DNA from 2 places in the Micromonospora inyonensis genome. Region 2 is predicted to be linked to the other one. Evidence: predicted binding sites of a transcription regulator. Region 2 holds the regulator's gene; the other holds the start of a gene.
The links. Region 2 encodes HspR, which represses chaperone genes until heat shock. Its sites were predicted from a motif close to TTGAGTNNNNNNNACTCAA; they were not measured.

Region 1: a site for HspR is predicted at 2,227-2,245, ahead of lon (endopeptidase La). Genes of this name have one in related genera too.

Annotation. Positions count from the first base shown of each region.
Region 1 is NZ_FMHU01000002.1:2,070,693-2,081,838, forward strand. It holds gene lon (endopeptidase La) at 1-2,203, opposite strand, end outside; gene GA0074694_RS23685 (histone-like nucleoid-structuring protein Lsr2) at 2,529-2,876, shown strand; gene GA0074694_RS23690 (phytanoyl-CoA dioxygenase family protein) at 3,392-4,255, opposite strand; gene GA0074694_RS23695 (helical backbone metal receptor) at 4,374-5,156, shown strand; gene GA0074694_RS23700 (CBS domain-containing protein) at 5,238-5,762, opposite strand; partial or broken gene GA0074694_RS23705 (hypothetical protein) at 5,982-6,576, shown strand; gene GA0074694_RS23710 (FKBP-type peptidyl-prolyl cis-trans isomerase) at 6,715-7,083, shown strand; gene GA0074694_RS34335 (anti-sigma factor antagonist) at 7,151-7,720, opposite strand; gene GA0074694_RS23720 (DUF3224 domain-containing protein) at 7,859-8,257, opposite strand; gene GA0074694_RS23725 (L,D-transpeptidase) at 8,400-9,668, opposite strand; gene GA0074694_RS23730 (dihydrolipoamide acetyltransferase family protein) at 10,026-11,146, opposite strand, start outside.
Region 2 is NZ_FMHU01000001.1:1,612,701-1,623,846, forward strand. It holds gene GA0074694_RS07320 (NAD(+)/NADH kinase) at 1-442, shown strand, start outside; gene GA0074694_RS07325 (hypothetical protein) at 461-1,672, opposite strand; gene GA0074694_RS07330 (GTPase) at 1,719-3,386, opposite strand; gene GA0074694_RS07335 (GTPase domain-containing protein) at 3,404-5,206, opposite strand; gene dnaK (molecular chaperone DnaK) at 5,403-7,259, shown strand; gene grpE (nucleotide exchange factor GrpE) at 7,307-7,978, shown strand; gene dnaJ (molecular chaperone DnaJ) at 8,064-9,236, shown strand; gene GA0074694_RS07355 (heat shock protein transcriptional repressor HspR) at 9,308-9,748, shown strand; gene GA0074694_RS07360 (hypothetical protein) at 9,966-10,196, shown strand; gene GA0074694_RS07365 (hypothetical protein) at 10,238-10,663, opposite strand; gene GA0074694_RS07370 (cation:proton antiporter) at 10,846-11,146, opposite strand, start outside.

The sequences.
Region 1 (11,146 bases), on a different contig from region 2:
CGTCGAGGTCCGGCGCGTTGCGGGCCGGGACGACCACCTCGGTCAGGCCGGCCCGGTGCGCGGCGAGCAGTTTCTGCTTCACCCCGCCGATGGGCAGTACCCGACCGGAGAGGGTCACCTCGCCGGTCATCCCGACCTCGGGACGAACCGGTCGGCCGCTGACCAGCGAGGCGAGCGCGGTGACCATGGTGATGCCCGCGCTCGGCCCGTCCTTCGGCACCGCGCCGGCCGGCACGTGCAGGTGGATCCGCCGTCCGGCGAGGGCGTTCGGGTCGAGGCCGAGCTGGCGGCCGTGCGAGCGCAGGTACGACAGCGCGATGTGCGCGGACTCCTTCATCACGTCGCCGAGCTGTCCGGTGAGGGTCAGCCCCGGTTCGCCGTCCATGCTGGTCGCCTCGACGAAGAGGACGTCACCCCCGGCTCCGGTGACCGCCAGGCCGGTGGCCACACCCGGGACGGCGGTCCGTTCCGCCGACTCGGGGGTGAACCGGGGCCGGCCGAGGTAACGGGCCAGGTCGTCGACGTCGACGTGGACCGGTCCCGCCTCGGTCGCCAGCGTCACGGCGACCTTGCGCAGGATCCTCGCCAGGGCCCGGTCGAGCTGCCGGACACCTGCCTCGCGCGTGTGCTCGGCGGCGATCCGGGCCAGAGCGGTGTCGGTGACGGTCACCTCGTCGGCGGTGAGTCCGGCCCGGTCCCGCTGCCGGGGCAGCAGGTGGTCCCGGGCGATGGCGACCTTCTCCTCCTCGGTGTAGCCGTCCAGGGTGACCAGCTCCATCCGGTCCAGCAGCGGGCCGGGGACGTTCTCGACCACGTTCGCGGTGGCCAGGAAGAGCACGTCGGACAGGTCGAGGTCGACTTCGAGGTAGTGGTCGCGGAAGGTGTGGTTCTGCGCCGGATCGAGCACCTCCAACAGGGCGGCGGCGGGATCGCCGGCGTAACCGGCGGCGAGCTTGTCGACCTCGTCGAGGAGCACCACCGGGTTCATCGAGCCGGCCTCGCGCAGGGCGCGGACGATCCGGCCGGGCAGCGCGCCGACGTAGGTGCGCCGGTGGCCACGGATCTCGGCCTCGTCGCGGACACCACCGAGGGAGACCCGGACGAACCGTCGCCCGAGGGCACGGGCCACCGACTCGCCGAGGCTGGTCTTGCCGACGCCGGGCGGGCCGGCGAGGGCGAGTACGGCGCCGGAGCCGCGTCCGCCGACCACGCCGAGGTTGCGCTCGGCGCGCCGGTTGCGCACCGCCAGGTACTCCAGGATGCGGTCCTTGACGTCGGCCAGGCCGGCGTGGTCGGCGTCGAGCACCGCACGGGCCGCCGCGAGGTCGGTGTCGTCCTCGGTACGGGTCGTCCACGGCATCTCCAGGACGGTGTCCAGCCAGGTGCGGATCCAGCCGGCCTCCGGGGATGCGTCGCTGGCCCGCTCCAGACGGCCGACCTCGCGCAGCGCCGCCTCGCGGACCTTCTCGGGCAGCTCGGCGGCCTCGACCCGGGCCCGGTAGTCGGCCGAGCCGTCCGGCTCGTCCTCGCCGAGTTCCTTGCGGATCGCGGCGAGCTGCTGGCGGAGCAGGAACTCCCGCTGGGACTTCTCCAACCCCTCGCGGACGTCGTTGTTGATCCGCTCGCTGACCTCCTGCTCGGCGAGGTGGTCGCGGACCCAGCCGACGAGCAGGTCGAGTCGGGCGGTGACATCCGGCGCGGCGAGCAGTTCGGTCTTCTGGGCCAGGGTCAGCCAGGAGACGTAGCCGGCGGAGTCGGCGAGCTCCGACAGGTCGGTCATCCGCTCGATCGCGTCGATGACCTGCCAGGCGCCGCGCTGCTGGAGCACCGAGGTCATCAGCGCCCGGTACTCGCGGGCGAGTTCCCGGGCCCGGCCGGCGGGAGCGGGTTCGGGCAGTTCGGTCGCCTCGACCCAGAGGGCGGCACCGGGTCCGGGGACGCCGGAGCCGATCCGGGCCCGGGTCAGGCCCCGGATGACGGCCGCCGGTTCCCCACTGGGCAGCCGACCGACCTTCTCGATGGTGGCGACCGCGCCGACCGGGCCGTACTCGCCGTCGATACGGGGCACGGCGAGCAGTTTCTGGTCGCCGGTGGCGCGGGCCGCGTCGACGGCGGCCTGGGTGGTCGGGTCGAGGGTCACCGGGATGACCATGCCCGGCAGCAGGACGGTGTCGGTCAGGGGCAGTACCGGAAGAGTTGCCATCGCACACCTGCCAAAGCGTTGACTTGAGCGTGCCTGACTCAAGTCGCGCCACGTCCGCCCTGTTCCACCGTGTGACCCACGCCACGACCGCCGGGGAACGGCGCGCCCCGGAACGAACCGTGCAGCGGACGACCGTCGGCGGCGCGTCCGGTGGGTTCGGCGACAGCCGGGCCCGACCGCCCGACTGGCAATTTCCATGTCAGGGCGAGTTTTCACCCGCTTGGTGTGCGCCATGGAATGCCGAGGGCCACGCATTGTTGCGGATTTGCGGTGCGATACGTCAAACTCTTAGCCACACCCCGCCACGCACAAGGAGTAATGGACGATGGCCAGGAAAGTAATCACAGTTCTCACCGACGACCTCGACGGCGGAAAGGCCGACCGGACGGTCGAGTTCGGGCTCGACGGTGTCATGTACACCATCGATGTGTCGGACGAAAACGCCGGGGTTCTGCGCAAGGCCTTGGACCCGTACATCACCGCTGGCCGTCGCATCGGTCGGGGCGTCGTGGAGAGCAACCGGGGAGTTCGGCGTCCGGGTCGTCCGGCAACGTCCGGAATGGATCGTGAGCAGAACCGGGCGATCCGCGAATGGGCGGTGAAGAACGGCTACGAGATTTCCGAGCGTGGCCGCATCCCGGTGTCGGTCGTCGAGGCGTACAAGAACCGCTGACCAACCATCGATTACCATCCGGAGCCCGGGCGTCACGCTGGGAAATCACCAGCGCCGGCCGGGCCACCCTTCCGCCCGCCCCCGAACCCGCGCCCCCGCTTTCCACGTGTGCTGACCAGGGCCGACCTGGCGCGGTCGCCGCCGCACCGGCGTCGGCGTCGGCGGTCGGCCACCGGCGGACGACGGGTCCGGACGGCGTCGTGGTCGGTGCGGTCGTGGGTCCACCGTGGCGGGATATCCGCGTCGACCACGGGATCCGCCAGGCGGCAAACGGCGGGAGCGCCGACCGGAAGGCACCGGCGACCGTGAGCGGCATTCCCGTTCCCGGGAAAGATGTCGATTACGGACGATGTCCTTTCCCGTCACCGCTCCGACCGGCCCGGGACGAGCCGATCCGGCTCATTCCCCACACGGCCCGGCGCCCGGGGATCGAGACCCCGCCGCGCCCGCCGGCGGCCGGCGACCGGAAAGGGATCAGTGATGCCGTCCGGTGGCGGAGGCCGCCGGTCCTGGGCTCAGACGCCCATCACCAGTCCCTCGATCGTGTGCTTCTGCCGGATCGGGGTCAGGGTCTCCACCACCGGGCAGGGCAGATGCTCGCGGACCAGCGGCGGCAGGCGTTCCCAGTAGCCCCGGGTGACGGCCATGTCGTGCCGGGCGGCGTTGCCCGCGCCGGGAGCGTCGACGCCGATCACCAGCACCGGTCGGGCGACCGTGGAGACGTTCGGGGTGCCACGGTGGATGGTCAGCGCCGACCGGGCCGAGACGTCGCCGCGCTTCGGGTACTTGCGCACCGCGCGTCGCTCGTACCGGGGATAGCGCTCCCGGGGCGGGAACATGCCGTGGTCGAAGTCGGCGTGGTCGTCCCACTGGGTGCCGGGGGCGATCTCGAACGGGCCCATCTCCTCCACCGTGTCGACGGTGGTGAGGTTGAAGGCGAGTGAGGTGAGCCGCCGTTGCCGCCGGGTCTCGTCGGGCATCGGGAAGTCCCGGTGCCAGGGCTGGTAGGCGGCCCCCGGGAACGGGGTGTCGGAGCCCAGCTCGACGATCTCGTAGCGCGGCCCGAGCACCGCCCGGCAGACCCCCACCACCCAGGGATGGGTGACCAGGTCGACGAAGCCGCGCAGCTGCTCGGGATGGATCTCCACGTACCAGCGCTGCGGGCCACGGCCGACCGCGCCGTCGGGGCGGGACCGGGCCTCGGCGAACGCCGTGTCGACGTCCTCGCGGACCTGGTCGACCCACTCAGCCGGGAACGCGCCCCGACAGGCGGTGATCCCGTCGCGGTAGAGGTCGCCGAGCGCCTCCACCGGTGTCTCGTCGACCTCCTCGGCGTCGCGCGCCGGGGCCGTGGACGTCGTACTCGCTTCGTGTCGCATACCGCCTCCTCGGGGTGCCACCGGGAGTATTACAACGTTGTAGAAGCGGTGCAACGGGCCACAGCCGGATCGGGCATCATCGAACCTGGCGAGTGGTCGGGATTCGGGAGGTACGCGCGTGCGGGTGGTGTCCCTGGTGCCGTCGCTCACCGAGGCGGTGGCGCTCACCCTGCCCGGGGTCCTGGTCGGCGCGACGGACTGGTGCACCCACCCCGCCGGTCTGGCGGTCACCCGGGTCGGCGGCAGCAAGTACCCCGACCTCGACCGGGTGCTCGCACTCCGTCCGGACGTCGTGCTGCTCAACGTCGAGGAGAACCGCCACGAGGACGCCGACGCGCTGGTCGCGGCCGGCGTGCCGGTACGGGTCACCTACCCGCGGACCGTACCGAAGGCTCTCACCGAGCTGGGCGACCTGCTCGCCGCCCTCGGCGCGCCCGGCGAACCGGCGTGGCTGGCCGCCCCCCGCCACGCCTGGGCGACGCCACCCGCCCCGGTCGGGATCCTCCGCGTGGTCGTGCCGGTCTGGCGCCGGCCCTGGGTGGTGCTGGGCGGTGACACCTTCGCCGGGGACGTGCTGCACCGGCTCGGCCTGCGCAACGTCTACGCCGACCATCCGGAACGCTACCCGCGGCCGGGTCTGGAGGAGCTGCGCGACCACCGGCCGGAGCTGGTGGTGCTGCCGGACGAGCCGTACCGGTTCACCGCCGAGGACGGCCCGGAGGCATTCCCGGGCGTGCCCTGCGCGCTGCTCTCCGGCCGGCACCTGACCTGGTACGGGCCGTCGCTGGCCGAGGCACCCGAGGTGCTCGCGGCCCAGCTCACCCGGCGGATGACGCACCCGGGGCGAACGGTCGACGGGGCCGGCACGGCCGGTCGGCCGAGCCGGCTTCGACCCGCCTGATCCGTCGGGCGAGCCGGTTCGTCGAGCCCGTTCCGGTCGACCGCCGCCCAGGTGTCCGGCGCGGGCGCGGCCGGACGACGGTCACGCCACCGGGGTGATCCCGGCCTCCTGCTCCAGGACGACGGTGTCGTCCTGCTCGTAGCCGAGCGTGCTGTTCACCCGGGTCACCCCGCTGACCTGCCCGGCGAGGCGGACCGCCAGGTCGGCGGAGCTGCGCCGGTCGACCCGACCGTCGAGGGTCACCTCGCCGTGCCGCACCCGGACGGTGACCAGCCCGTCCTGGACGGCGAGCACCCGGCGCAGCACCTCCTGCACCACGTCCTCGCGGATCTCCGCATCCTGGCGCAGGTGCACGCGCAGCAGGTCGGAACGGGTGACGATGCCGACGAGCCGGCCAAGGTCGTCCAGCACCGGCAGTCGCTTGACCTGTTCGCGATCCATCAGCCGGGCAGCGGCCGGCAGGGACGCCCGGCGGAACCCATCCACCACCGGAACCGCGCTGATCCCCCGCCGGATCAGCAGATCAACGATCTCCCGGTACGGGGTCTCTTCGCCGACCGCCGCGACCTCCGCGGTCATCACGTCGCTCACCTGCCACGTCCTCATTGCGACCTCCCTGTCGTCCGTGCCGACGCTACGGCGGCCGCCCGGGGGCGGGCAGAGGCGAAGGGACCGCAGGACACCGGGACCTCCGGCCCGCGGAGGTCCCGTGCGAAGAGGGCGAAGGTCCCGCCCGGCCAGGGACCGGTCGCCCCTGCTCCCGACACCCCGGCCGGAGTGGAATGGAGATGCCACCGGGAAGCGGTGCGAGGCACGAGGAAGGACGTGGACACCATGGCCGCGACGATCGAACGGGACACCGCCCGCACCACCACTCCGGTGACGCCGACCCGAACCCACCAGGACGGGACGCCGACGCCGGGGACCGCCCGGACCAGGGCCGCGCGGTACGTCTTCGCCGGGATCCGGATCGCGCTGGGCTGGACCTTCCTCTGGGCCTTCCTGGACAAGACCTTCGGTCTCGGCTTCGCCACCGAGGCGAAGAACGCCTGGATCGACGGTGGCAGCCCGACCAAGGGCTTCCTGGCCTTCGGCGCCGAGGGACCGTTCCAGGGCCTCTACCACGACATCGCCGGTGCGGTCTGGGCCGACTGGCTGTTCATGGCGGGCCTGCTCGGCCTCGGCGTGGCCCTGCTGCTCGGCATCGGGATGCGGATCGCGGCAGTCGCCGGCGGCCTGCTCTACGTGATGATGTGGACCGTCGTCCTGCCTCCCGAGAACAACCCCTTCATGGACGATCACCTGATCAACGCGGCCCTGCTCGCCGGTCTCGCGCTGGTCGCCGCCGGGTGACACCCTCGGCCTCGGCCGGGCCTGGGCGAAGCTCCCCCTCGTCCAGCGGTTCCCCTGGCTGCGCTGACCGCAGACCGGCACCACGGCGGACGTCACCACCCGGTGACGTCCGCCGCGTCGTGTCCCACCGTCCTGCCGGATATCGGCTGCTGACGATCCGGCAGGATCGACCGGGACAGTGATCCCGCGAGGCAGGAGAGCCAGGATGAACAAGCCCGAGGTAGGCCCGATCGAGGGTGCCCCGCCCGCCGATCTCGTCATCGAGGACATCACGGTGGGCGAGGGCCCCGAGGCGGAGCCCGGGCAGCTGGTCAGCGTGCACTACGTCGGGGTGGCGCACTCCACCGGTCGCGAGTTCGACGCGTCCTGGAACCGTGGCGAGACCTTCGACTTCGGGCTCGGCGCCGGCCAGGTCATCGCCGGCTGGGACCGGGGCGTGGTGGGGATGCGGGTGGGCGGCCGGCGCCGGCTCACCATCCCGCCGCACCTGGGCTACGGCAACCGGGGTGCCGGCGGCGTCATCAAGCCGGGCGAGACGCTGGTCTTCGTGGTCGACCTGCTCGGCGTCCGCTGACCTGGGGGTCGGGGCCGTCGGCACGCCGGTGGCCCCGACCGTCCGCAGGGTCGGGGTGGGCCGCCGGTCAGACCGCCGCGAGGGGTCGGTACGACAGGGCCGGGTACGTCCGGCCCACCGGTGTCGGGTCCGCCGGTCGCCGGTCGACCGGCGTCCGGGAGCGGGACACGTCGGTGGCCGCCCAGGACCGCCGTCCCGGACCCGGGACGGAGGGCACGGCGTCGGCCGGGGTCGGGACGTCGGCACGCCGGCCTTCCCGCGACGCGTCCACGGCCTCCGCCGGTGGTCGCCCGGCCGGCAGCGTGAGTCGCGGCGTGGCCTCGGCCACCGGGATGACCCGGTGCAGGCCGGCACCGCGCAGTACCCGCAGGATCATCGGGTGCGGATCGACCAGCACCAGTTCCCCGCCCCGGGCCCGGACGCCCAGGTGGGCGGCGACCAGGGTGCGGATCGCGGGGGCCGAGAAGACCGGCACGGCGGAGAGGTCGAGCCGCAGCACCGGCCGGGGTGGCTGGGCCCAGAGGACCGACCGGAACTGGGCCACCGTGGCGATGTCGATCTCGCCGGCCACCCGCACGTCGACCGCCCGCTCACCGATGCTGACCTCGACCTCGAGCCGGTCACTGCGCTGCCTCATGACCCCGAATCTATGCGGTGGGACCGACACTTTCCTCCTGCCGCGGGCCGATCCCCGGGTACGCCCCGGGTCGGGTCCGGGGAAACCCCTCACCCTCCCGGAGGAGGAGGCCCGACCGCCGGCCGGACCGCCGCGACGTCAGCCTCCGAGGGTGTAGTCGAAGGTGAAGCCGTGTTCACCGTCGGCCAGCAGGATCTCCATGGTGCCCGTCAGCCCGGTCAGCTCCCCGGTGCCGGTGTCCGGGACCACCTGGATGGTCAGCGAGCCCCTGCCCCGGTCCATCACACCGCAGTGCTGGAGGACGAAGCTGCCCGGTCGGCCGTGCAGCGTGCCCACCACGCGTTCGAGGCCGACGTACCCGCCCGAGCCAGGCCGGGCCGACTCGGCCTTGAGCAGGTGGGCGACGCTGGAAGCCTGGAGGTCGCCCTGGAACTCCTTGGTCACGACGACCCGGGCCAGCCGGCCGCCCGCGCGGTCGTCGTAGGGCGGTTGTTCGTCCCAGATCAGGTCGACGGCACCGACGGCACGGACACTCATGACGGGCTCCCTCCGGGTGGTACCGGATGAGATCATCATGCCGCACCGGAGGCGTCACCGCAGGTCCGCCACCCGGTCGGCCCTGCGGCGGAAGCCCGGTGCGGGCCGGCATCGCCGGCCCGCACCGGGCCGCCGGACCGGATCAGCCGCCGCTGCCGGTCGGGGTCGGCGCGGGCGTCGCGCCGGCCGCCGGTGCCACCGGGCTGCCGGTCGGTGCCGGCACGGGCCGCAGGTTTCCCGGCACGGGCAGGGCGCTGCCCTTCACGAACTCCTCCCAGCTGACGTTCCAGGCGGTCCAGCCGTTGCCCGGCTGGAGCCGCACCTCGGTGCCCTTGACGGTGATCAGGTCCCCCACCTGCGTGATCCCCATCAACCAGTCGGCGGCGCGGGCGGAGACGTTGGCGCAGCCGTGCGAAACGTTGGTGTAGCCCTGGTCCCCCTCCGACCACGGGGCGGAGTGGATGAACTCGCCGCCCCAGGTGTAGCGCTGGGCGTCGTCCACGTCGACCACGTACCCGCCGTCCGGCTCGCCCCGGGTGTCGAAGGTGGTCCGCTCGTGCTTCTCCATGATCACCATGCGGCCACTGGAGCTGGGCGTACTCGGCTTGCCGAGGCTGACCGGGATCCTGCGCAGCAACCGCCCGTCCTGGAACACCGACATCTGCTTCGTGGCGTTGTCGATCTCCAGGGACACCTGGCGGCCGATCCGGGAGGTGGCCCGCCGGTCGGCGTCCCCCACGCGGTCGCGCCCGATCGGCAGGCCCTCCAACGCGGCGCGGACGCTGATGCTGGTGCCGGGTCGCCAGAAGTCCGGTGCCCGGTAGTAGACCTGGCTGCCGTCCTCCAGCCACGACCAGGCTCCCGGCTGTGGCGGGTCGGTCGTGACGAACAGTCGACGCTGGACCTCGTCCCTGGCCGCTTCCGGAATCGGCGGGTCGAATGCCACGGTTACCGGCATGGCGGTTCCGTACGTCCGGTTGCCGGCGAAGTAGAGCGTGCTGGTAATTGTCGGGGCGTTCGATTTCGCGGCAGTGGTGAAGGTCGTGGTGCGCGTGACGGTCTGGCCGGTGTCACCGGTCGCGGTCACCTCGGCGGTGTACGTCCGGCGGTGTGCCAGGGGCTCGGCCGGCACCCAGGCCGACCCGTCCTCGCGGGGCTCGGCGCGGACCTGCGTCCCCCGGTCGTCCCGGATCCGCACGTCCCTGACCTTGCCACCGCGGACCGCGACACCGACCTCGGCGCTGATCGGCACGTCCCGGGCCTGGTCGGCGGGCGTCACCGTCAGGTCCAACGGCGCCCTGGCCACCGCCTCCTTCTTCGCTGGTGCCCGGTCCGCCGTGCACCCGCCGAGTGCCAGCGCGGTCGCCGTCAAGGTCGCCGCAGGCAACGTGAGCCGCCGCCTCCACTCCATGATGCTCCCCCCGTCACCGTTTCCCTCTGGCACATTGTCACCATCTCGACTCACCCACTGGCGCAATTTCCACAGAATCGTCCGCGCAATTTTTCACCGTCATTGGGCGTGATTTACCGAATGGGGCGAACGGGTTGGTCGGCCCGCCGAGTGCCCGGCGCGCGAGGAACGTCCCGTCCGTCCCGCCGATGGTCGGCTGGCGGTTCGCCGCACCCACGCCCCGCCGGCACGGACCGACTCCGGCGGGTTCGCCGCACCCGCGCCACGGCGCGAACCGACTCGGGCGGGGAGCGGGTGGACGGAGCCGCCCGGTCGGCCCGGACGCGGTGCCGGGCCGACCGGGCGGCTGTGGGGTGGTCAGACGTTGGCGATCAGCAGGGCGGGCTGTTCGACGCAGTCGGCGACGTGCCGTAGGAAACCGCCGGCCACGCCCCCGTCGCAGACCCGGTGGTCGAAGGTCAGGCTGAGCTGGGTGACCTTGCGGACCGCGAGCTGCCCGTCGACCACCCAGGGCTTGTCCACGATCCGGCCGATCCCGAGCAGCGCCGCCTCCGGGTGGTTGATGATCGGGGTGGAGCCGTCCACGCCGAACACCCCGTAGTTGTTCAGGGTGAAGGTGCCACCGGTGAGCCGGGCCGGTGGGAGGGTTCCGGCGCGGGCCGCCGCCGTGGTCTCGGCGAGTGCGGCGCCGAGTTCGGCGGTGGTGAGCCGCTGGGCGTCGCGCAGCACCGGGACGACCAGCCCCCAGTCGGTCTGCGCGGCGATCCCCAAATGCACCCCGGCGGACTGGACGATCCGCTGCGCCTCGCCGTCGACCCGGGCGTTGAGCTGCGGGAAGCGACGCAGCCCGGACAGGCAGATCCGGGCCATCAGGGCGAGGATGCTGACCGGCTGGTCCGGGCTGGCGGCGTTGATGGCGGCCCGGGTGGCCAGCAGACCGGTGGCGTCCACGTCGACCCAGATGGTCACCTCGGGGATCTCCCGCCGGCTGCGGGAGAGCTTGTCGGCGATGACCTTGCGGACCCCGGTCAGCGGGATGACCAGGTCCTCGACGCCGGTGGCCGGACCCGGGTCGGGCACGGCGGTGACCGTGGTCGGGGACCCGGTGCCGGCGGCCGGTCCGGTGGCGGCGAGCGCGGCCTCCACGTCCGCCCGGCGGACCACCCCGCCGGGGCCGGTGCCGTGCAGGGCGGTGGCGTCGATGCCGTGCTCCCGGGCCAGCCGCCGGACGATCGGCGAGATGACCGGGGACCCACCGCGGGTGCTGGGGTCACCCCCACCGGGCACCGCCGGGGTGGTGGCGACCGGGGCCGCCGCCGGTACCGGTGCCGGCCGGGTCGGTTCCGGGGCCACGGTCAGCCGGGAGCGGCGACGCCGCCGGCCCGGACCGTGCCCGGTGCCGTACCCGATCAGCACGTTGCCCGACCCGGCGCGTTCCTCCTCCCGGTAGGTCGCGTGCCCGGCCGGCTCGGTGGGGG
Region 2 (11,146 bases):
GGAGCTGATCGGTCTCAACGAGGTTTACGTCGGGCACGTCTCCCACCAGTCCGCCCGTTACCTGCTCGCGGAGACCGCCGACGGGCGGACCCGCCGGGAGCGGCAGTCCTCCTCCGGGCTCGTGGTGGGCAGCGGCACCGGCGCGACCGGTTGGTGTGCGTCGATCGCCCGGGACCGCGCGGAGCCGCCCCGGCTGCCCGCTCCGGACGAGCCGGCGCTCTGCTGGTTCGTCCGGGAGGCATGGCCGTCCCCGGCCACCGGGGCGGGCCTCACCGCCGGACGGCTGGGCGCCGCCGGCACCCTGGAACTGACCGCCGAGTCCGAGGGGCTGGTCGCCTTCGCCGACGGCCTGGAGGCCGACCGGCTCGCCCTCGCCTGGGGGCAGCGGATCACCCTCTCCGTCGCCCCCCGTCACCTGACACTGGTCACCGGGGCGCACTAGTGGTGGACGCCGCGCGGCTCAGTCGTCGGTGAGGTGGTGGCGGTTGGCCTCGATCCAGGCGTGCAGGGCCTCCGGGTCGTCCGGGTCGACGCCGTCGGCCATGAGCTGGGCCACCGCCGCCGTGGCGGGACTGCGCCGCTCGCCGGTGCTGTAGAGGCGGGCGAACTCCGGCACCATCTCCTCGATCGCGGTGTCCGTCTGGCTGGCCGCCGGTTCGGGCAGGCCACGTCGCCGGGCGGCGTACCCGGCCCAGCCGCGCAGCACCCGCGGGAGCAGGGCGGCGTCGTCCATGTCCAGTACGGCCCGCCGGTGCACCCAGTCGAGCAGGAACAGCTCGGCCACCGTCGGGCTCCACCGCAGCGGGTCGGCGTCCGGGAAGCTCGCCGCGTGGTCCAGGAGCAGGCTCAGGCAGAAGTGCAGGGACGCCAGCTCCGGACCGTCCATGGCGTCCAGTTCGAACCGGGCGGCCTCCGGCGAGGCGAGGAACTGGCGTACCAGCTCGGTGCGCTCCGCCGGGGTGAGCGGCTCCGGGTCGACCGGGGCCCGGACGGGGCGGGGCAGCAGGGCCAGCCGGGCCCCGGCGATCGTCCGGTCGGTGGCGAGCGACCCCTCGCCGGGCAGGTCGCCGAGGTCGTCGGTGATCGCCAGGTGGCGGGACACCTCGCTGTGCAGCCGGGCCGGGTCCTCCGTCCGGAACCAGGTCAGCTCGTCGGTGGCGCACATCTGCCGGACCTGTTCCAGGATCCGTTCGGCCGGTCCGCCGACGAAGATGTCCTTGGTGATGCCGATGTTGTGGTCGACCAGGGCGACCATGGCGTGCTCCGGTCCGCCGGCCGCCTCGTCGTACGCGAAGGTGGCGAGGTAGGAGGTCTGGTCGCCGTACACGTCGCCGTAGGCCCAGCAGCCGGTGAGGTGCACCCGGCCGAGCTGGTCGGACCAGGTCGGGGCCTGCGCGCCGGGCTTGACCCGGTCGGCGCCCTCGGCGTCCGGCACGAGTCGGGCGAACACCTGCCGGATGGTGGTGGCCGAGGCGGTCCGCCGACGGGACGTGGCGGCGAGGAAACCGCTGACGAACTGCCGTACGGCCGTGCTGCGGTCGGACTCCGCGACCGCGTATACGCTGCCCAGCAGCGCCGTGCCGAGCATCTCGGCGTCGAGGGCGCAGTCGAGCCGGCTCACGTCGCGGGCTGCGTGCAGTACCGCGTCGTAGGGGGTGTGAGTCGTGGCCATGGATCGACCCTACGCCGCCGGAACCCCGGCGGGAGGAAGGCCGGGATCACTTCTTTCCGGCCGCCACCCGCAGCGCGTTCCGGGCCTCGACGTACGAGGTGAGCACCGCGCGGACCGGGGTCAGCACGTGCTCCTCGCCGACCGCCGCCACCGCGGCGGCGAGCCGGCGCTCCGCGCGGAGCCGGGCCCGCCGGGCCGCCCAGCGGACGACCGGCCGGGTCACCGCCGCGACCAGCAGCCCGGCGAGCAGCCCGCCGAGCAGCAGCAGCGTCGGCAGCGGCACCGCACCGACCATCGGCTCGTCCGGGTCGGGCAGGCCGAGGGCGTTCAACGCGTACCCGAGCACCAGCCAGGCCAGCCCGGCGAGGGCGGTGAGGGTGACCAGCCACTGGACCGCGCCGACCAGCCGCCACCACACGGGCCGCTCCGGCACACCGAGGTCGGTGCCGGCGACCGCCCGGTCCAGCGCGTCCGGCACGTCGCCGAGGCGGGACCGCGCCGCGCCGGTGACCGCCGCCGGCCAGGGTGCCGGCAGGTCGCCGCCGGCCCGGTCGGCCACCGTCCGGACGGCCAGCCCCAGCGCCGAGCGCTGGGCGGCGGTGGGATCGGGTACGGAGGTCGCGGCGAGCGGCTTCTCCACGGCCCCGTCGGTCTGCTCGCCGCCGCCGGGCAGGTGCAGCCGGCGCAGCGGGTCCGGCCGTAGCCGACGCCAGCCCCGCACCACCGGCCAGCCGGTGGCGCCCGCCGCCCGGTGCCGGTACGCCGCCTCGACCGCCGTGGTCACCGCCGGCACCCCGGCCGCCGCGGCCAGTGCGCCGGTCAGGGCACGGGTGCCCGCGGCGTCCGGCCCGGTGCCAACCGGTTCCGGTTCGACCAGGTCGGCGAGGCGCTCCACGACCGTGTCGATGTCGCCGGCCAGCCGACGCAGGGACGCCTGCCGCTCGGCGACCGTCTCCTCCAGGGCGGCCCGTAGTTCGGTGGTGCTGGATCGGTCCACGGCGGTGGTGGCGAGCAGGGGCACCCCGGGCAGGCCGTCGGCGTCGAGCAGGCGGCGCAGGTCGTCGAGGACCCGGGGCAGCTCGGCCGGGGGCAGCCGGTCGGCCTGGTTGAGCACGACCAGCGTGACGTCCCGGTGCCGGTGGAACTCGCGCAGGTAGCCGGTGTGCACCAGCCGGTCGGCGTACTTCTGCGGGTCGACCACCCAGATGACCAGGTCGACCAGGCCGAGCAGGCGGTCCACCTCCAGCCGGTGGGCATGCTGCACCGAGTCGAAGTCGGGCAGGTCGAGCAGGACGAGGCCGTGCAGGGCGGACTCGTCGTCGCCGTCGAGGGCGCTCTCCCGGATGAACCGGTGCCGGGGCAGCACGCCGATCCAGTCGAGCAGCCGGTTCGCGCCGTCCAGCGGTCCCCACACGCAGGCGTGCGCCACGCCGGTGGTCGGGCGGCGTACCCCGACCGGGGAGAGGTCCAGCCGGGCGAGCGCGTTGAACAGGCTGGACTTGCCGCTGCCGGTCGCTCCGGCCAGGGCGACCACGGTGTGGTCGCGGGAGAGGGCGAGCCGGGTGCCGGCCCGCTCGACCAGGGTGTGCGCGGGGACGAGCCGCTCGTCGGGGAGATGGCCGTCGACGGCGGTGAGGAACCGGCGGACCGCGTCGAGGCGGGTGATCAGGTCGTCCGGGTCGACCCGCTGCCCGCCCCGGAGCGCCTCCCGCATCCGGCCGACGATCCCGGTCACCGGGTCACGTCCAGGTCGCTGTGCTCCCGGGCCTCGGCCACCCGCGCGGCGGCGGCCCGCAGGCCGGCGGCGGTGTCCGCCTCCGGCCTCGCGTTCGCGGTACGGGTGAGGAACCGCCCGGCCTCCTCGTCGAGCAGCGCGTCGACCCGGTCCAGCAGGTCGCCCCGGGCCTGCCGGGCGAGAGTGCGGACCGCCTGGTCGCCGAAGATCGCCTGGAGGACGGCCTGTGCGGCGACCGTGGTACCCGCCCCGGTGGCCACCTCCAGTCCGGTCGGCACGAAGGCGGTCGAGGCGAACACCGCGATCATCACGGCGAGGCCGGTGGCGTTCACCGCGTACGCCGCCGTCCGGGCCACGAACCGCTTGTCCCCGCCCTCGGTGCGGACCAGTTCCAGCACGCCCCGCTGCCAGTCACGGATCAGCCGCTCGGCGCGTTCGGGCAGGTCGGCGGAGGCGTGCGCCAGCTCCGGGTCGAGCAGCGCCGCCCCGGCGGGGTGGGCCCGCCACCCGGTGTACGCGTTCTCGGCCGCCTCGGCCGCCACCCCGCGCAGCAGGGTGACCAGTTGGCTCTCGATGGCGTCCCGCAGCTCGCTGGCGGGGGCCGGTCGCCCGGTGACCGTCGCCACGAGCCGGTCGCGGAGCCGGCCGATCCGCGCCTCCAGGGTGCGGAAGAACTCGCCGGTGCCGACGAACTCCTGCCAGCGGGCGAGCACCTCGCCCCGGAGCAGCCGGCCGTCGGAGAGGCCCTGCTCGACGGTGCGCCGCGCACCGCGGTACGCGGCGCGGACCCGGTCGTCGAGCGCGTCGGCGGCGGTGGCCTGCTCGTCGGCGGCCTCGGCGAGCGCCCCGGTGATCGGGCCGAGTGCGGCGAGCGCGCCGTCGAGGGTCTGCCGGACCACGGCGGCGCGGGCCTCGGCGTCGGCGGCGAGTCGGGCGAACCACTCGCCCAACGGCGCGCTCACCCGTTCCGGCAGCAATCCCTGCCCGTCGACCTGCGTCTCCGGAAGGACGAAGAGCGGGGCCGCGCCGAGATCGTGGCTGGCGAGCATCTCCGCGAGGTGGGCGGAGACCTCCTCGACGGCCTCCGGCGGCACCCGGTTCAGGACGAGGGCGATGGCCGCGCCCCGGGCGCGGGCGTTGTGCAGCAGTTCCCAGGGGACCGCGTCGGCGTACCGGGCGGCGGTGGTGACGAAGAGCCAGAGGTCCGCGGCGGCGAGGAGCTGCCCGGCCAGCGCCCGGTTGGCGTCGACCACCGAGTCGATGTCCGGTGCGTCGAGGAAGGCCAGGCCGGGCGGGAGGGCGGGCGCGGTGACCAGTTGCAGGGCGCGTGGGTCCTCGCTGGGCTCGCTGGTCCGGGTCAGTCCGGGCAGCAGCTCACCCTGGCGGAACCAGACCGAGTCGGCCGGGTTGCAGACCAGCACCGGGGACCGGGTGGTGGGCCGGAGCACCCCGACGGCGCTCACCCGGGCCTGGACCAGGCTGTTGACCAGGGTCGACTTGCCCGCGCCGGTGGAACCGCCGACCACCACCAGCAGCGGGGCGTCGAGTCGGGCGAGCCGGGGCAGGAGGTAGTCGTCGAGCTGGTCGGTGAGGGCGGCCGCGTTGCGCCGGGCCGGCTCGGCCGAGGGCAGGGCGAGCGGGAACCGGGCAGCCTCGGTCGCGGCGCGCAGGCCGGCGAGGGCGGCCGGCAGGTCGCCCCCGGGTGTCCCGGGCGGGTCCTCCGCGGCGGTGGCTGGTCCGGTGCGGGCGGCGACGGCGGGCGCGCCGGAGTGGGTGGCGGAATCCCCGTGCGTCGTCACCGCTAAAGCGTGCCCGACCGGGGCAAGGGAAGACAACAGCGGGTCCCTGTGGTGGAGGTTGCGTCGGGTCGACTCAACCTCGACTTGACGATCGCGACGGGCATGGCACTATTGAGTCAAGTCCACTCAACTTGCGGTGGGTGCTCTCCGGGCGGTGCCCGTCACCTGCTCAACGTTACGAAGCGAGGAAGCGAAGATGGCACGTGCGGTCGGTATCGACCTCGGCACGACGAACTCCTGCGTCAGCGTTCTCGAGGGCGGTGAGCCCACCGTCATCGCCAACGCTGAGGGCTCGCGTACGACCCCGTCGATCGTCGCGTTCGCCCGCAACGGCGAGGTGCTCGTCGGTGAGGTCGCCAAGCGTCAGGCGGTGACCAACCCGGACCGGACCATCCGGTCGGTCAAGCGGGAGATCGGCACCAACTGGACCGTCGACATCGACGGCAAGAAGTACACCCCGCAGGAGATCTCGGCTCGCACGCTGATGAAGCTCAAGCGGGACGCGGAGGCGTACCTGGGCGAGCAGATCACCGACGCGGTGATCACCGTCCCGGCGTACTTCAACGACGGCCAGCGCCAGGCCACCAAGGAGGCCGGTGAGATCGCCGGCTTCAACGTGCTGCGGATCGTGAACGAGCCGACCGCCGCCGCCCTGGCGTACGGGCTTGACAAGGGCTCCAAGGAGCAGACCGTCCTGGTCTTCGACCTCGGCGGTGGCACCTTCGACGTCTCCCTGCTGGAGCTGGCCGAGGGTGTCGTCGAGGTCAAGTCCACCAGCGGTGACAACCAGCTCGGTGGCGACGACTGGGACCAGCGGATCATCGACCACCTGGTGAAGACGTTCCGGGGCGAGCACGGCATCGACCTCGCCCAGGACAAGATGGCCCTCCAGCGGCTCCGTGAGGCCGCCGAGAAGGCCAAGATCGAGCTGTCCGCCGCCACCAACACCAACATCAACCTGCCGTACATCACCGCCGGTGCGGCCGGCCCGCTGCACCTGGACGTGACGCTCAGCCGCGCCGAGTTCCAGCGGATGACGCAGGACCTGCTGGACCGCTGCAAGGGCCCGTTCGAGCAGGCCGTCAAGGACGCGGGGATCAAGGTCTCCGACGTCGACCACGTGATCCTGGTCGGCGGCTCCACCCGGATGCCGGCCGTGACGGACCTGGTCAAGCAGCTCACCGGCAGGGAGCCCAACAAGGGCGTCAACCCGGACGAGGTCGTCGCCGTCGGCGCGGCCCTCCAGGCCGGTGTGCTCAAGGGCGAGGTCAAGGACGTCCTGCTGCTCGACGTGACCCCGCTGAGCCTGGGCATCGAGACCAAGGGCGGCATCTTCACCAAGCTGATCGAGCGGAACACCACCATCCCGACCAAGCGGTCCGAGGTGTTCACCACCGCCGACGACAACCAGCCGTCCGTGCTGATCCAGGTCTTCCAGGGCGAGCGGGAGATCGCGGCCTACAACAAGAAGCTCGGCACCTTCGAGCTGACCGGGCTCCCGCCGGCGCCGCGCGGCGTGCCGCAGGTCGAGGTCACCTTCGACATCGACGCCAACGGCATCGTGAACGTGCACGCCAAGGACCTGGGCACCGGCAAGGAGCAGAAGATGACCATCACCGGCGGCTCGTCGCTGCCGAAGGATGACATCGAGCGGATGCGCCGGGACGCCGAGGAGCACGCCGAGGAGGACAAGCGCCGTCGCGAGGACGCCGAGACCCGCAACCTGGCCGAGGCGCTCCAGTGGCAGACCGAGAAGTTCCTCGCCGAGAGCGGGGACAAGCTGCCCGGTGAGTCCCGCGACCAGATCAACGAGGCGCTCGGCGAGCTGCGCGGCGCGCTCGGCGGCCAGGACCTCGAGAAGATCAAGTCGGCCCACGAGCGGCTCGCGCAGGTCTCCCAGCAGGCCGGTTCGCTGCTCTACGCCCAGCAGCAGGGTGAGCAGGGCGAGCAGCCGGGCGCGGCCGGGGCCGCCGGTGGCGCGCCGGGCGGTGCCCAGGCCGGTGCCGACGACGTGGTCGACGCCGAGATCGTCGACGAGGACGGGAAGAAGTGACGTCCCGCCCCGTCACGACCCCACGGCAGAGGGATTGAGGTAGCCGCATGACGGACAAGCCACGAGCCGTCGACCCGGAGGAGACCCCCGGTTCGGTGGCGGGTGCCTCCGGGACGCCGGCCGACTCCACCGGGGACGGTGCCGAGTCCGCGGCGGGTCTGGTGGAGGAGACCGAGGTGATGGTCGACGAGGTCTCCTCGACCGTCACCGAGTCCCCAGCGGACGGCGCGCCGGTGGTGGACGCCCCGGCCAGACCGGCCGACGGCGGTCCGGCCGCCCCGCTCGGGGCCGAGCTGGAGGCGCTCCGGGCGGAGCTGGAGGAACGCACCCGGGACCTGCAACGGGTCTCGGCCGAGTACGCCAACTACCGCAAGCGGGTCGAGCGGGACCGGGCCCTGGTCGGCGAGCAGGCGACCGGCGCGGTGCTCACCGCGCTGCTGCCGATCCTCGACGACCTCGACCGGGCACGCGAGCACGGCGACCTGGTGGGTCCGTTCGGCACGGTGGCCGAGCAGCTCACCACGGCACTGGGCAAGTTCGGACTCACCGTCTTCGGCGAGCAGGGCGACCCCTTCGACCCGACCCGGCACGAGGCGGTCGCGCACCAGACCTCGGCCGAGGTCAGCGAGCCGACCTGCGTCCAGGTGATGCGCCGGGGCTACCAGCTCGGCGAGCGTCTGCTGCGGCCCGCGATGGTCGCGGTCGCCGATCCGGAGTAGTACGAGACCGTGACCGGGTCCTCCCGTCCACCGACACCGGGTGGGCGGGGGGCCCGGTGCACGTCGGGTGGAAGGGGGTGGACCGGTGAGTTCCAAGGACTGGCTGGAGAAGGACTTCTACGCCGTACTCGGCGTGGACAAGTCCGCCTCCTCGGACGACATCAAGAAGGCGTACCGGAAACTGGCCCGGGAGTCCCACCCGGACCACAACCCGGACGACCCCGGGGCGGAGGAGCGGTTCAAGGCCGCCTCCGAGGCGTACAACGTGCTCTCCGACGACAAGCGCCGCCGGGAGTACGACGAGATGCGCACGCTGTTCGGCTCGGGCGCGTTCCGGCGCAGCGCCCGGGGCGCGGGCGGCGGCGCGCCGTTCGACGTCTCCGACCTGTTCGGCGGTGCGGGCGGCGGTGACCGCCGGTTCGGCGGCGCCAACTTCTCCGACCTGTTCGGTTCGGTGTTCTCCGGCGGCGGCGGGGCCGGCCCGGCGCGGCGGGGCCCGGCGCGGGGGCGCGACGTCGAGGCGGAGGTCGCGCTCGACTTCTCCGACGCGGTCCGTGGGGTGACCATCCCGCTGACGCTGCGCGCCCCGGGGGTCTGCGACACCTGCCACGGGGACGGGGCCAAGCCCGGCACCCGGCCGGTGTCCTGCCCGCAGTGCCACGGCTCCGGGATGGTGACCCGCAACCAGGGGTCGTTCAGCTTCGCCGAGCCGTGCCGCAACTGCCAGGGCGTCGGCACGATCGTCGAGGAGAAGTGCCCCGAGTGCCGGGGCACGGGCGGGGTCACCAAGACCCGCACCCTCAATGTCCGCTTCCCTGCCGGAGTGGCCGACGGCCAGCGGATCCGGCTGGCCGGCCGGGGTGAGCCGGGCGAGCGCGGCGGCCCGGCGGGTGACCTCTTCGTACACGTGAAGGTGCGCCCGGACGACCTGTTCGGACGGACCGGGGACGACCTGACCCTGAGCGTGCCGATCACCTTCGCGGAGGCGGCGCTCGGTACCGACCTCCGGGTGCCCACCCTGGACGGTGCGGTGACCCTACGCGTACCGCCGGGCACGCCGAGCGGCCGGGTCCTGCGGGCCCGGGGCAAGGGCGTGGTCCGCCGCGACGGGCAGGCCGGTGACCTGCTGGTCACCCTGGACGTGGTGGTCCCGGCCCGGCTCTCCGACGAGGCCCGTACGGCATTGGAGACGTTGGCCGCGCACACCCCGCCGGCGGCTCGGGAACATCTCGACGCGCGGGTGCGTCGCTTCAGTTAGCAGTTGCGTCGCTTCAGTTAGCAGTGCGTCGCTTCGGTTGGCCAGGTGGAGTACACGCGGAGGTGAGCGGGATGGCGGACGGGTTCGTCGGCTCGGGTGACCCTGCCTACGACGCCAAGGTGCTGATGATCTCGGTAGCGGCACGGATGGCGGGGATGCACCCGCAGACGCTGCGGCAGTACGACCGGCTCGGGCTGGTGCAGGCGGGGCGGGCGGCCGGGGGCGGTCGCCGTTACAGCGTCCGGGACGTGGTGCTGCTGCGTGAGGTGCAGCGGCTCAGCCAGGACGACGGGGTGAACCTGGCGGGCATCAAGCGGATCATCGGTCTGGAGCAGCTCCTGGAGCAGGCTCAGGCCCGGCTCGCCGAGATGGAGGCGGAGCTGGACGCCGCGTACCGGCGGATCGCCGAGTTGGAGGCGATGGCCCGGTTCCCTGGCCGGGAGATCGTCCCCACCACCCGCACCTCCACCGCGCTGGTGGTCTGGCGGCCCCGCCGCTCCACCGGCAACTGACCTCGAACCCCGCCGCTGTGGTGGTTGCAGGGGTCCCCTGTTACCGCTTTCTGATGAGCAGGGGTCCCCTGCAACCACGGCGGCGGTCACGTTCCGTGGAACCGCCGCGCCGACCGGTCCCGCCGACTAGCCTCGGAACCAGGTCCCGTCCGCACCAGCCGGGCCCACCGTCGCGGCCGAGCGTGCCCGGTCCGGCGGGTGACGGCGAGGGGGAGTCATGGCGGAACCGGCGAGGAAGGTCGCCCGGCAGGCGGAGGAACGCTTCGACCGGGTCGCCCGGATGGTGCGGGAGCGGTTCGACGCGATCACCGGAAGCCGGTTCGCCGGGAGGCCCGGCCCGGCCGTCGAACGCCGGGACGCCGACGGGGGTGACGAGACCGGTCCGGACCGGACGGCACCACCGCCGGGACCACGGCGGAAGGGCCGAAAGCGCGGGGGACGTGCCTGAGTCACGGGCCGGAATCCACGGGGGGTTCCGGCCCGCCCCGCTCAGCCGATCCGGCGGTTCTCCCGGACCAGCCCGCCCTCACACCAGTCGTGGTAGTCGAAGAGGTGGGGCCGCTCCATGAGCACCCGGGTGTTGTAGGCCCAGGTGCGCACCAGCTGGTCCCCGGTCAGCTCGGCCTGCTCGACCAGCTTGCGCAGGCGACGCTTCGAGTGGGCGCGGAACCGGGTGCGGATGCCGTCGGCGGCGTAGATGTAGAGGCAGTGCAGGGCGAACCGCCGGGCCGCGCACGCCGGGTCCATGGCCAGCTCGAACAGGGTCGGGACCAGGTGGTCGCCGGCGACGAGCAGGTCCCAGTCCGGGGGCATCGCGGTCAGCGGAACCGAGTCCGGCTGGTACGCCCACGCCCCTAGCTCCGCCGGGGACGGGTCGACGGGGTTGGCGAAGCCGGGAAACGTCGACTCGGGCACGTACCGGCAGCCTTCCGCTCGCGCCCGCGGGGGCGAACCGGGTGTCCGCGGGGACCTGGTGTGCTGGGGCGAAACGGTAGCGTGGCCCCGCGCGGCGGCGGAAGACCTCGGCGGGACGGATATCGCGTTCGTCGGCCGGGCCGGTTCCCCGTACGGGCGGACCGCACCCGGCCGACCGCGAGTCAGTCCGGGGTGGGCAGCGGTTCCAGCCGCCGGGCCGCCGCCCGACGTCGCAACCACTGCTTGAACCAGGCGAAATCCGGCAGGCGCGCCAGCATCGGACCGGTCACCACGGTGATCAGCACGTACGCGGTGGCGAGCGCGGCCAGCCCCGGTGGGACCTCACCGCTGGCCACCGCCAGCCCGGCGATGACGATGGAGAACTCGCCCCGGGGCACCAGCGCGAGCCCGGCCCGCCAGCGGCCGGGTTCGGCGATGCCGGCCCGTCGGGCGGCCAGGTAGCCGGTGAGCGTCTTCGTCCCC